Regions from separate parts of the Citrobacter sp. GW821-FHT02E08 genome, predicted to be linked through region 1. Evidence: predicted binding sites of a transcription regulator. Region 1 holds the regulator's gene; each other region holds the start of a gene.
The links. The regulator sigma-54, encoded in region 1, starts transcription at its own class of promoters, with help from an activator protein. The targets are predictions, from matches to a motif close to GTTGGCACANNTTTCGCTNT.

Region 1 (2,207 bases):
GACCATAACGTCCGTGAAACGCTGGCGGTCTGTGAACGCGCATATATCGTGAGTCAGGGACACCTCATCGCGCACGGTACACCGACTGAAATCCTGCAAGACGATCACGTTAAACGTGTATACCTTGGGGAAGACTTCAGACTCTGATAGGGTAGAAGATTGCGACGTCATAGCGGGAGAAAATCACTCTGAACATGAAGCAAGGTTTGCAACTCAGGCTCAGCCAACAACTGGCAATGACGCCTCAACTACAACAGGCTATCCGCCTGTTGCAGTTGTCCACGCTGGAACTTCAGCAAGAACTTCAGCAAGCGCTGGAAAGTAATCCACTGCTCGAGCAAACCGATCTTCACGAAGAAATCGACACCCAGGAAACTCAGGACAGCGAAACCCTGGACACCGCAGACGCACTCGAACAAAAAGAGATGCCGGAAGAGCTGCCGCTTGATGCCAGTTGGGATGAAATCTACACCGCAGGAACGCCGTCCGGTCCCAGTGGCGACTATATCGACGATGAGCTGCCGGTCTATCAGGGTGAAACCACCCAGTCGCTCCAGGATTACCTGATGTGGCAGGTGGAACTTACGCCGTTCTCGGACACCGACCGGGCAATCGCCACGTCTATCGTCGATGCGGTAGACGAAACTGGCTATCTCACCGTCTCGCTGGATGAGATCCTCGAGAGCATGGGTGACGAAGAGGTTGACCTTGATGAAGTCGAAGCGGTACTTAAACGCATTCAGCGTTTTGATCCTGTTGGTGTGGCGGCAAAAGATCTTCGCGACTGTTTGCTGATCCAACTTTCGCAATTCGACAACGCTACCCCCTGGCTGCAAGAGGCACGTCTGATCATCAGCGATCACCTTGATCTGCTGGCCAATCACGATTTTCGCTCATTGATGCGCGTCACCCGCCTGAAGGAAGAGGTACTCAAAGAAGCGGTCAATCTTATTCAGTCGCTCGATCCCAGACCCGGACAGTCAATCCAGACAGGCGAGCCTGAATACGTGATCCCTGATGTGCTGGTCCGTAAACATAACGGTCACTGGACGGTAGAACTGAACAGCGACAGCATTCCGCGTTTGCAGATCAATCAGCACTATGCCGCCATGTGTAATGGCGCGCGTAACGATGCTGACAGCCAGTTTATCCGTAGCAATCTTCAGGATGCGAAGTGGCTGATCAAAAGTCTGGAAAGCCGTAACGATACATTGCTGCGCGTCAGCCGCTGTATCGTTGAGCAGCAACAAGCCTTTTTTGAGCAGGGCGAAGAGTTTATGAAACCGATGGTGCTGGCGGATATCGCCCAGGCCGTCGAAATGCATGAGTCGACAATTTCCCGTGTGACCACGCAGAAGTATCTGCACAGCCCGCGTGGAATTTTTGAACTGAAATATTTCTTTTCCAGCCACGTCAATACCGAAGGCGGCGGCGAAGCCTCGTCCACGGCAATACGGGCGCTGGTGAAGAAGTTAATTGCTGCGGAAAACCCCGCGAAACCACTGAGCGACAGCAAGTTAACCTCTATGCTGTCAGAACAAGGTATCATGGTGGCGCGCCGTACCGTTGCGAAGTACCGAGAGTCTTTATCCATTCCGCCGTCTAACCAGCGCAAACAACTGGTTTGACCCAACCGATAAGGAAGACACTATGCAGCTCAACATCACTGGAAATAACGTCGAAATTACTGAAGCTTTGCGCGAGTTTATTTCAGGCAAGTTCGCTAAGCTTGAACAGTATTTTGACCGGATAAATCAGGTCTACATTGTGTTGAAAGTGGAGAAAGTGACCCACACCTCGGATGCGACACTACATGTGAACGGCGGCGAGATTCATGCCAGTGCCGAAGGTCAGGATATGTATGCCGCTATTGACGGATTGATTGATAAACTGGCCCGGCAATTAACGAAACATAAAGACAAACTGAAACAACACTAATTGTCCGGGCAGTTAACGGGTGCAGGACGGCCTGTTGTGAAGCACAACAGGCCATTTGTACAGTTAGCGCTCCGAATCTGACCCGTTAGTTGGATGGGGCAGGTTCTTAGGTGAAATTATGATAAATAACGATTCGACTCTACAACTGAGCAGTGTACTTAACCAGGAATGTACGCGCAGTGGTGTCCACTGCCAAAGTAAAAAACGCGCGCTGGAAATCATCAGCGAACTGGCGGCAAAACAGCTCAGCCTACCCTCTCAGGTGGTTT
Region 2 (2,207 bases), on a different contig from region 1:
CCTTCCTTTCCCACTGCGCTATATCCAGTGGTATACCCCTGAGCCGGAAAAAACCATTCAGGTTTCCATGGTACAGGGCGATATCCCGCAATCGCTGAAGTGGGATGAGAATCAGCTGATCAACACGTTAAAAATCTATCTCGACGCCTCACAGCCTGAGCTTGGAAAATCGCAGTTGATTATCTGGCCTGAGTCCGCGATTCCGGACCTGGAAATTAATCAGCAGCGTTTTCTTAGCATGATGGATGACCTGCTGAAATCGAAAAACAGCACGCTGATTACTGGCATTGTTGATGCGCGTCTGAACAAGAAAAACCGTTACGATACGTACAACACCATCATCACGCTGGGTAAAGACAGTCCGTACAGTTACGACTCCACCAATCGCTATAACAAAAACCACCTTGTTCCGTTTGGTGAGTTTGTCCCGCTGGAATCTATTCTGCGCCCGCTTGCGCCGTTCTTCGACCTGCCGATGTCGTCGTTCAGTCGTGGGCCGTATGTGCAGCCACAACTGCATGCGCACGGCTTCAAACTGACCGCCGCCATTTGCTACGAAATTATTCTCGGTGAACAGGTACGGGACAACTTCCGCCCCGATACCGATTACCTGCTGACCATCTCGAACGATGCCTGGTTTGGTAAATCGATTGGTCCGTGGCAGCACTTCCAGATGGCGCGGATGCGTTCACTGGAACTGGCGCGTCCGCTGTTGCGCAGTACCAATAACGGCATTACGGCAGTCATTGGACCGCAGGGCGACATCCAGGCGATGATCCCACAGTTTACCCGTCAGGTGTTGACTACTAGCGTCACGCCAACGACGGGCCTGACACCCTACGCCCGCACCGGCAACTGGCCGCTGTGGATTATCACTGCATTGTTGGGTTTTGGTGCGGTGATCATGAGTCTGCGCCAGCGTCGTAAGTAATCTCCCTCCCCTTTTGCCCGGTGGCGCTTCGCTTACCGGGCCTACAACTTCCCTCCCGTATTTCACTCTGGCACGTCTATTGCTTTGTTATACAAGATAAATGCGTTTTTGACCGATTGTGCAACCTGGTCGCACCAATACCGTTCGTTGGTAGCGCCAAAATAGTGCAATGACAAATTATTGTCTCTAAACGGTGCGGCGCACTTCGCAAAAATAAACAATAACGCAGCAATATCTTTACATTAAGCCAGACTAAATGTTAACAAACAGTCATAACACTGCACATTAAAGTTGCAGGTGATAACAACACAGACACTCACAATGGGTATCAATGCGTTTCTGACGCAGACGATAAAGGAGTTGGATATGCAATTACGTAAGCTGGCCACAGCAATGCTGGTGATGGGAATGTCTGCCGGTCTGGCGCATGCAGAAGATGCAGCACCCGCCGCAGGTAGCACGCTGGACAAGATCGCGAAAAACGACGTCATCGTCGTCGGCCATCGCGAATCCTCAGTACCATTCTCTTATTACGACAACCAGCAGAAAGTGGTGGGTTATTCACAGGATTACTCCAACGCCATCGTTGAAGCCGTGAAGAAAAAACTCAACAAACCTGACCTGCAGGTGAAGCTGATCCCAATCACTTCTCAGAACCGTATTCCGCTACTGCAAAACGGCACATTCGACTTTGAATGTGGCTCCACCACCAACAACCTTGAACGTCAGAAACAGGCGGCCTTCTCCGACACTATTTTCGTCGTCGGTACACGTCTGCTGGCGAAAAAAGGCGGTGATGTTAAAGACTTCCCGGACCTGAAAGGGAAAGCGGTCGTCGTCACCTCCGGCACAACCTCCGAAGTGCTGCTGCATAAACTGAATGAAGAACAAAAAATGGACATGCGCATCATCAGCGCGAAGGACCATGGCGACTCCTTCCGTACCCTGGAAAGCGGTCGTGCGGTGGCCTTTATGATGGATGACGCGCTGCTGGCCGGCGAACGCGCAAAAGCGAAGAAACCGGACAACTGGGAAATCGTCGGTAAGCCGCAATCCCAGGAAGCCTACGGCTGTATGCTGCGTAAAGACGATCCCGAGTTTAAAAAGCTGATGGATGACACCATCGCCAAAGCACAGACCTCAGGTGAAGCGGAGAAATGGTTCGCTAAATGGTTTAAAAACCCGATCCCACCAAAGAACCTGAATATGAATTTTGAACTGTCTGAGCAGATGAAAACGCTGTTCAAAGAACCGAATGATAAAGCGCTTAACTAAC
Region 3 (2,207 bases), on a different contig from region 1:
ATATAGCCAAAGCACCACTCTTCGACAATCGTCAGCTCATGGCCTTCAATTTCGCGCAGGCCAAATAAAGGTTCAAACTGCTCCGGAAACTCGTTCAGCCTGTCGGCGGTATCAGCCATATGCTGGAACGCAAGATTCATAAAGCGCGTCATCTCTTTTTCCGATGACCAGCGCGGCACATATTGCGGCCCGCCCCATACTGCCACCAGCCACTGCTCCGGCTCAATCTCACGTGGAGAACTGAGTACCGCCGTCAGCAGACCATCCAGCTCTGACACATCCAGAATCGCGTGTTCGGTGTTGTACTTTGTCAGTACATCATCCAGCCACTCCAGTTCGCTTTCGTTCAATGGTCCCGTGTTCATAACGCTCATCCTCAGTGAAATACGCTTGCCAGGGCTCATCTTACAGGGTGGACGGGGATTTTTCTAAACAAAACGGGGAGATCAGAAGCCCTGCCTTCCTGAGCCTTGCGCATCGTTCAAGTGATCCTCTCCGCATTTTTGCACCGACAAGGTGCGCAGCCTGACTTTTCTGCAGCTATGTTTAAGATTCTGGACGGTTTGGATACCACGCATCCCAGTCTGCCACGTGAAGGCAACCACCTCCTTAGATAACGATTGACACTGACCTGATGAAATTGCGACGCCGTATTTCACATCGCATTGCTACGTCTGTCAGAAAACAATGTCGATATTTATCAACCTGGCGGAGTTTTTGCTTAAAAAAAGACAGCCGTACGCGGCCCGCTTGATAACGCAATAAATGACGAAGTTTATGATTTTCCCCGCGCCTCCCGGCGCCTGGTATTGAACAGTACTGAGGAATATCCAAATGTCTATTAAAATGATTAAGTTACCTCTGCAGATTGCCGTTATGGGTTGTTTAAGTACCGCATTTTATGCACAGGCAGATATCACGATTGGCGTGGCAGGGCCGTTTACCGGTCCCAATGCCACGTATGGGGCGCAATACTGGAAAGGAGCATCGCAGGCGGCGGCGGATATCAATGCGGCAGGCGGTATTAAAGGTGAGAAAATCGTGCTGGTGCAGGGCGACGATGCCTGCGAACCAAAGCAGGCCGTCGCGGTGGCAAACCGGCTGGTCGATGAATCCAAAGTCTCTGCCGTGGTCGGTCATTTCTGTTCGTCTTCCACTATGCCATCTTCCGAAGTTTATGATGAAGCGGGAGTATTGACGATAACCCCGGGGTCAACTAACCCACTGATTACCGAACGCGGAATGAAAGGCATGCTCCGCATGTGTGGTCGTGACGATCAGCAAGGCGTCACGGCGGCAAACTACATGCTGGACGTGCTGAAAGCGAAAAAGATCGCCATCATTCACGACAAAGATACCTACGGTCAGGGCTTAGCCGACGCGACGAAAGCCGCGCTGCAAAAACGGGGCACCAAAGAAGTTCTGTATGAGGGACTGTCGCGCGGTGAAAAAGATTTCAATGCCCTGGTGACCAAAATCGGCGCGCTGAAGCCAGACGTTGTCTACTTTGGCGGTTGCCATCCGGAAGCGGGTCCGTTGGTGCGTCAAATGCGGGAGCAAGGTGTACAGGCGAAATTCTTCTCCGGCGACTGTGTGGTGACGGAGGAGATGGTGACGGCTGCCGGTGGCGCGCAGTATACCAATGGCGTGTTGATGACCTTTGGTAAAGACCCTCGCACCATTGCGGAAGGCAAAGCGGTCATTGAGAAATTCCGCGCCAGCGGTTTTGAACCTGAAGGCTACACCCTGTACGCCTATGCCTCAATTCAGGCCCTTGCTGCTGCCTACGGCGCCGCAGGAAAAGACAACGCCAAAGCGGGCGAATGGCTGAAATCACACTCCGTTGACACGGTGATGGGTCCCAAATCCTGGGATGAGAAAGGCGATCTGAAAGTGTCTGATTACGTGGTCTATCAGTGGGATGACAAAGGTAAGTACCACCAACTCTAATACCGTCAGGTCGGTTCTGACTTCTCGCTCCCCTCTCGGGTGAGGCATTGCAACCCTGAAGGCAACCGGATTGTGCTAGCCGGTTGCCTTACCACTGGCGGGAATTTCAAATGGATGCTTTCTTCTTACAACAGATGATCAACGGTCTGACGTTGGGAGCGGTGTATGGCCTGATTGCCATCGGTTACACCATGGTCTACGGCATCATCGGCATGATCAATTTCGCGCATGGCGAAGTTTACATGATCTCCGCGTAC
Region 4 (2,207 bases), on a different contig from region 1:
ATCAATGATAGTGATCTGCTGGTTCGGTTTAACTTTACCGCGCTTGATACGACCGATGCCGATAACACCAACGTAGTTGTTGTAGTCCAGCTGAGAGATTTGCATCTGCAGCGGGCCATCAAGGTCAACGTTCGGTGCCGGTACGCGATCAACGATGGTCTGATACAGCGGAGTCATATCTTCAGCCATATCTTCGTGATCCAGACCTGCGATACCGTTCAGCGCAGAGGCGTAAACGATAGGGAAGTCCAGCTGTTCGTCGGTTGCATCAAGGTTAACGAACAGGTCAAATACCTGATCAACAACCCAGTCAGGACGCGCGCCAGGACGGTCAACTTTGTTGATAACAACAATTGGCTTCAGGCCATGAGCAAAGGCTTTTTTGGTCACGAAGCGCGTCTGCGGCATCGGACCATCCATTGCATCAACGACCAACAGCACGGAATCGACCATGGACATTACACGTTCAACTTCACCACCGAAGTCGGCGTGCCCCGGGGTATCAACGATGTTGATACGGTAGTCATTCCATTTGATAGCGGTGTTTTTCGCGAGGATGGTAATCCCACGCTCTTTCTCCAAATCGTTGGAGTCCATCACACGCTCTTGGGTTTCGGCACGCGCATCAAACGTACCGGATTGCTGCAGCAGCTTGTCGACCAGGGTAGTTTTACCATGGTCAACGTGCGCGATGATGGCGATGTTACGCAAATTTTCGATCACAACTTTGCCTCGGGCATTAGGAATAGCGCGTTATTGTACACGGATTAATCGCACTACAAAACAGGATCACAAACATCCTCCGCAAACAAGTATTGCAGAGTTTCTTTGTGATCGCTTTCACGGAGCGTTAAAAGGGTTACTCATTGCTCATTGCACCAACATGGTGCTTAATGTTCACATTGAAGCACTATATTGGTGCAGCGTGCTCACCATGGTGCAGCCCTTTTGCACGATGGTGCGCATGATAACGCCTTTTAGGGGCAATTTAAAAGTTGGCACAGATTTCGCTTTATATTTTTTACGGCGACACGGCCAATTTTTGCAGAATTGTAGACCTCGTTACCACGACGACAATGACCAATCCGGGAGAGTTAAAGTATGTCCGCTGAACACGTATTGACGATGCTGAACGAGCACGAAGTGAAGTTTGTTGATTTGCGCTTCACCGATACCAAAGGTAAAGAACAGCACGTCACTATTCCTGCTCATCAGGTAAATGCCGAATTCTTCGAAGAAGGCAAAATGTTTGACGGCTCCTCCATCGGCGGCTGGAAAGGCATTAACGAATCTGACATGGTACTGATGCCAGATGCGTCCACTGCGCTCATCGACCCGTTCTTTGAAGAATCTACTCTGATTATCCGTTGTGACATCCTGGAACCTGGCACGCTGCAAGGCTATGACCGTGACCCGCGCTCCATCGCCAAACGCGCTGAAGAATACCTGCGCGCTACCGGCATCGCAGACACCGTTCTGTTCGGGCCAGAGCCAGAATTCTTCCTGTTTGATGACATTCGTTTCGGCGCATCCATCTCCGGTTCCCACGTAGCCATCGACGATATCGAAGGTGCATGGAACTCTTCCACCAAATATGAAGGTGGTAACAAAGGTCACCGTCCTGGCGTGAAAGGCGGCTACTTCCCGGTTCCTCCGGTAGACTCTTCTCAGGACATCCGTTCCACCATGTGTCTGATCATGGAAGAGATGGGTCTGGTTGTTGAAGCACATCACCACGAAGTGGCAACCGCAGGCCAGAACGAAATCGCTACCCGCTTTAACACCATGACCAAGAAAGCGGACGAAATTCAGATCTACAAATATGTGGTTCACAACGTTGCGCACCGTTTCGGTAAAACAGCAACTTTTATGCCAAAACCGATGTTTGGCGATAACGGTTCCGGTATGCACTGCCACATGTCTCTGTCCAAGAACGGCGTAAACCTGTTCTCTGGCGACAAATATGCCGGTCTGTCTGAGCAGGCGCTGTTCTACATCGGCGGCGTTATCAAACACGCTAAAGCGATCAACGCCCTGGCAAACCCGACCACCAACTCCTACAAGCGTCTGGTCCCGGGTTATGAAGCACCGGTTATGCTGGCTTACTCTGCCCGTAACCGTTCTGCCTCTATCCGTATTCCAGTGGTTGCTTCTCCGAAAGCGCGTCGTATCGAAGTGCGCTTCCCGGATCCAGCGGCTAACCCGTA

Region 2: AC07UY_RS02740 (amino acid ABC transporter substrate-binding protein) is a predicted target of sigma-54. The motif match lies at 998-1,017, and genes of this name have one in related genera.
Region 3: AC07UY_RS18560 (branched-chain amino acid ABC transporter substrate-binding protein) is a predicted target of sigma-54. The motif match lies at 705-724, and genes of this name have one in related genera.
Region 4: glnA (glutamate--ammonia ligase) is a predicted target of sigma-54. The motif match lies at 995-1,014, and genes of this name have one in related genera.

What each region holds. Positions count from the first base shown of each region.
Region 1 covers NZ_JBWKVL010000001.1:76,998-79,204, reverse strand. The annotation lists gene lptB (LPS export ABC transporter ATP-binding protein) at 1-147, shown strand, start outside; gene rpoN (RNA polymerase factor sigma-54) at 195-1,628, shown strand; gene hpf (ribosome hibernation promoting factor) at 1,651-1,938, shown strand; gene ptsN (PTS IIA-like nitrogen regulatory protein PtsN) at 2,057-2,207, shown strand, end outside.
Region 2 covers NZ_JBWKVL010000002.1:82,195-84,401, forward strand. The annotation lists gene lnt (apolipoprotein N-acyltransferase) at 1-931, shown strand, start outside; gene AC07UY_RS02740 (amino acid ABC transporter substrate-binding protein) at 1,298-2,206, shown strand.
Region 3 covers NZ_JBWKVL010000017.1:19,463-21,669, forward strand. The annotation lists gene AC07UY_RS18555 (YecA/YgfB family protein) at 1-365, opposite strand, end outside; gene AC07UY_RS18560 (branched-chain amino acid ABC transporter substrate-binding protein) at 877-1,950, shown strand; gene AC07UY_RS18565 (ABC transporter permease subunit) at 2,061-2,207, shown strand, end outside.
Region 4 covers NZ_JBWKVL010000015.1:14,404-16,610, reverse strand. The annotation lists gene typA (ribosome-dependent GTPase TypA) at 1-723, opposite strand, end outside; gene glnA (glutamate--ammonia ligase) at 1,102-2,207, shown strand, end outside.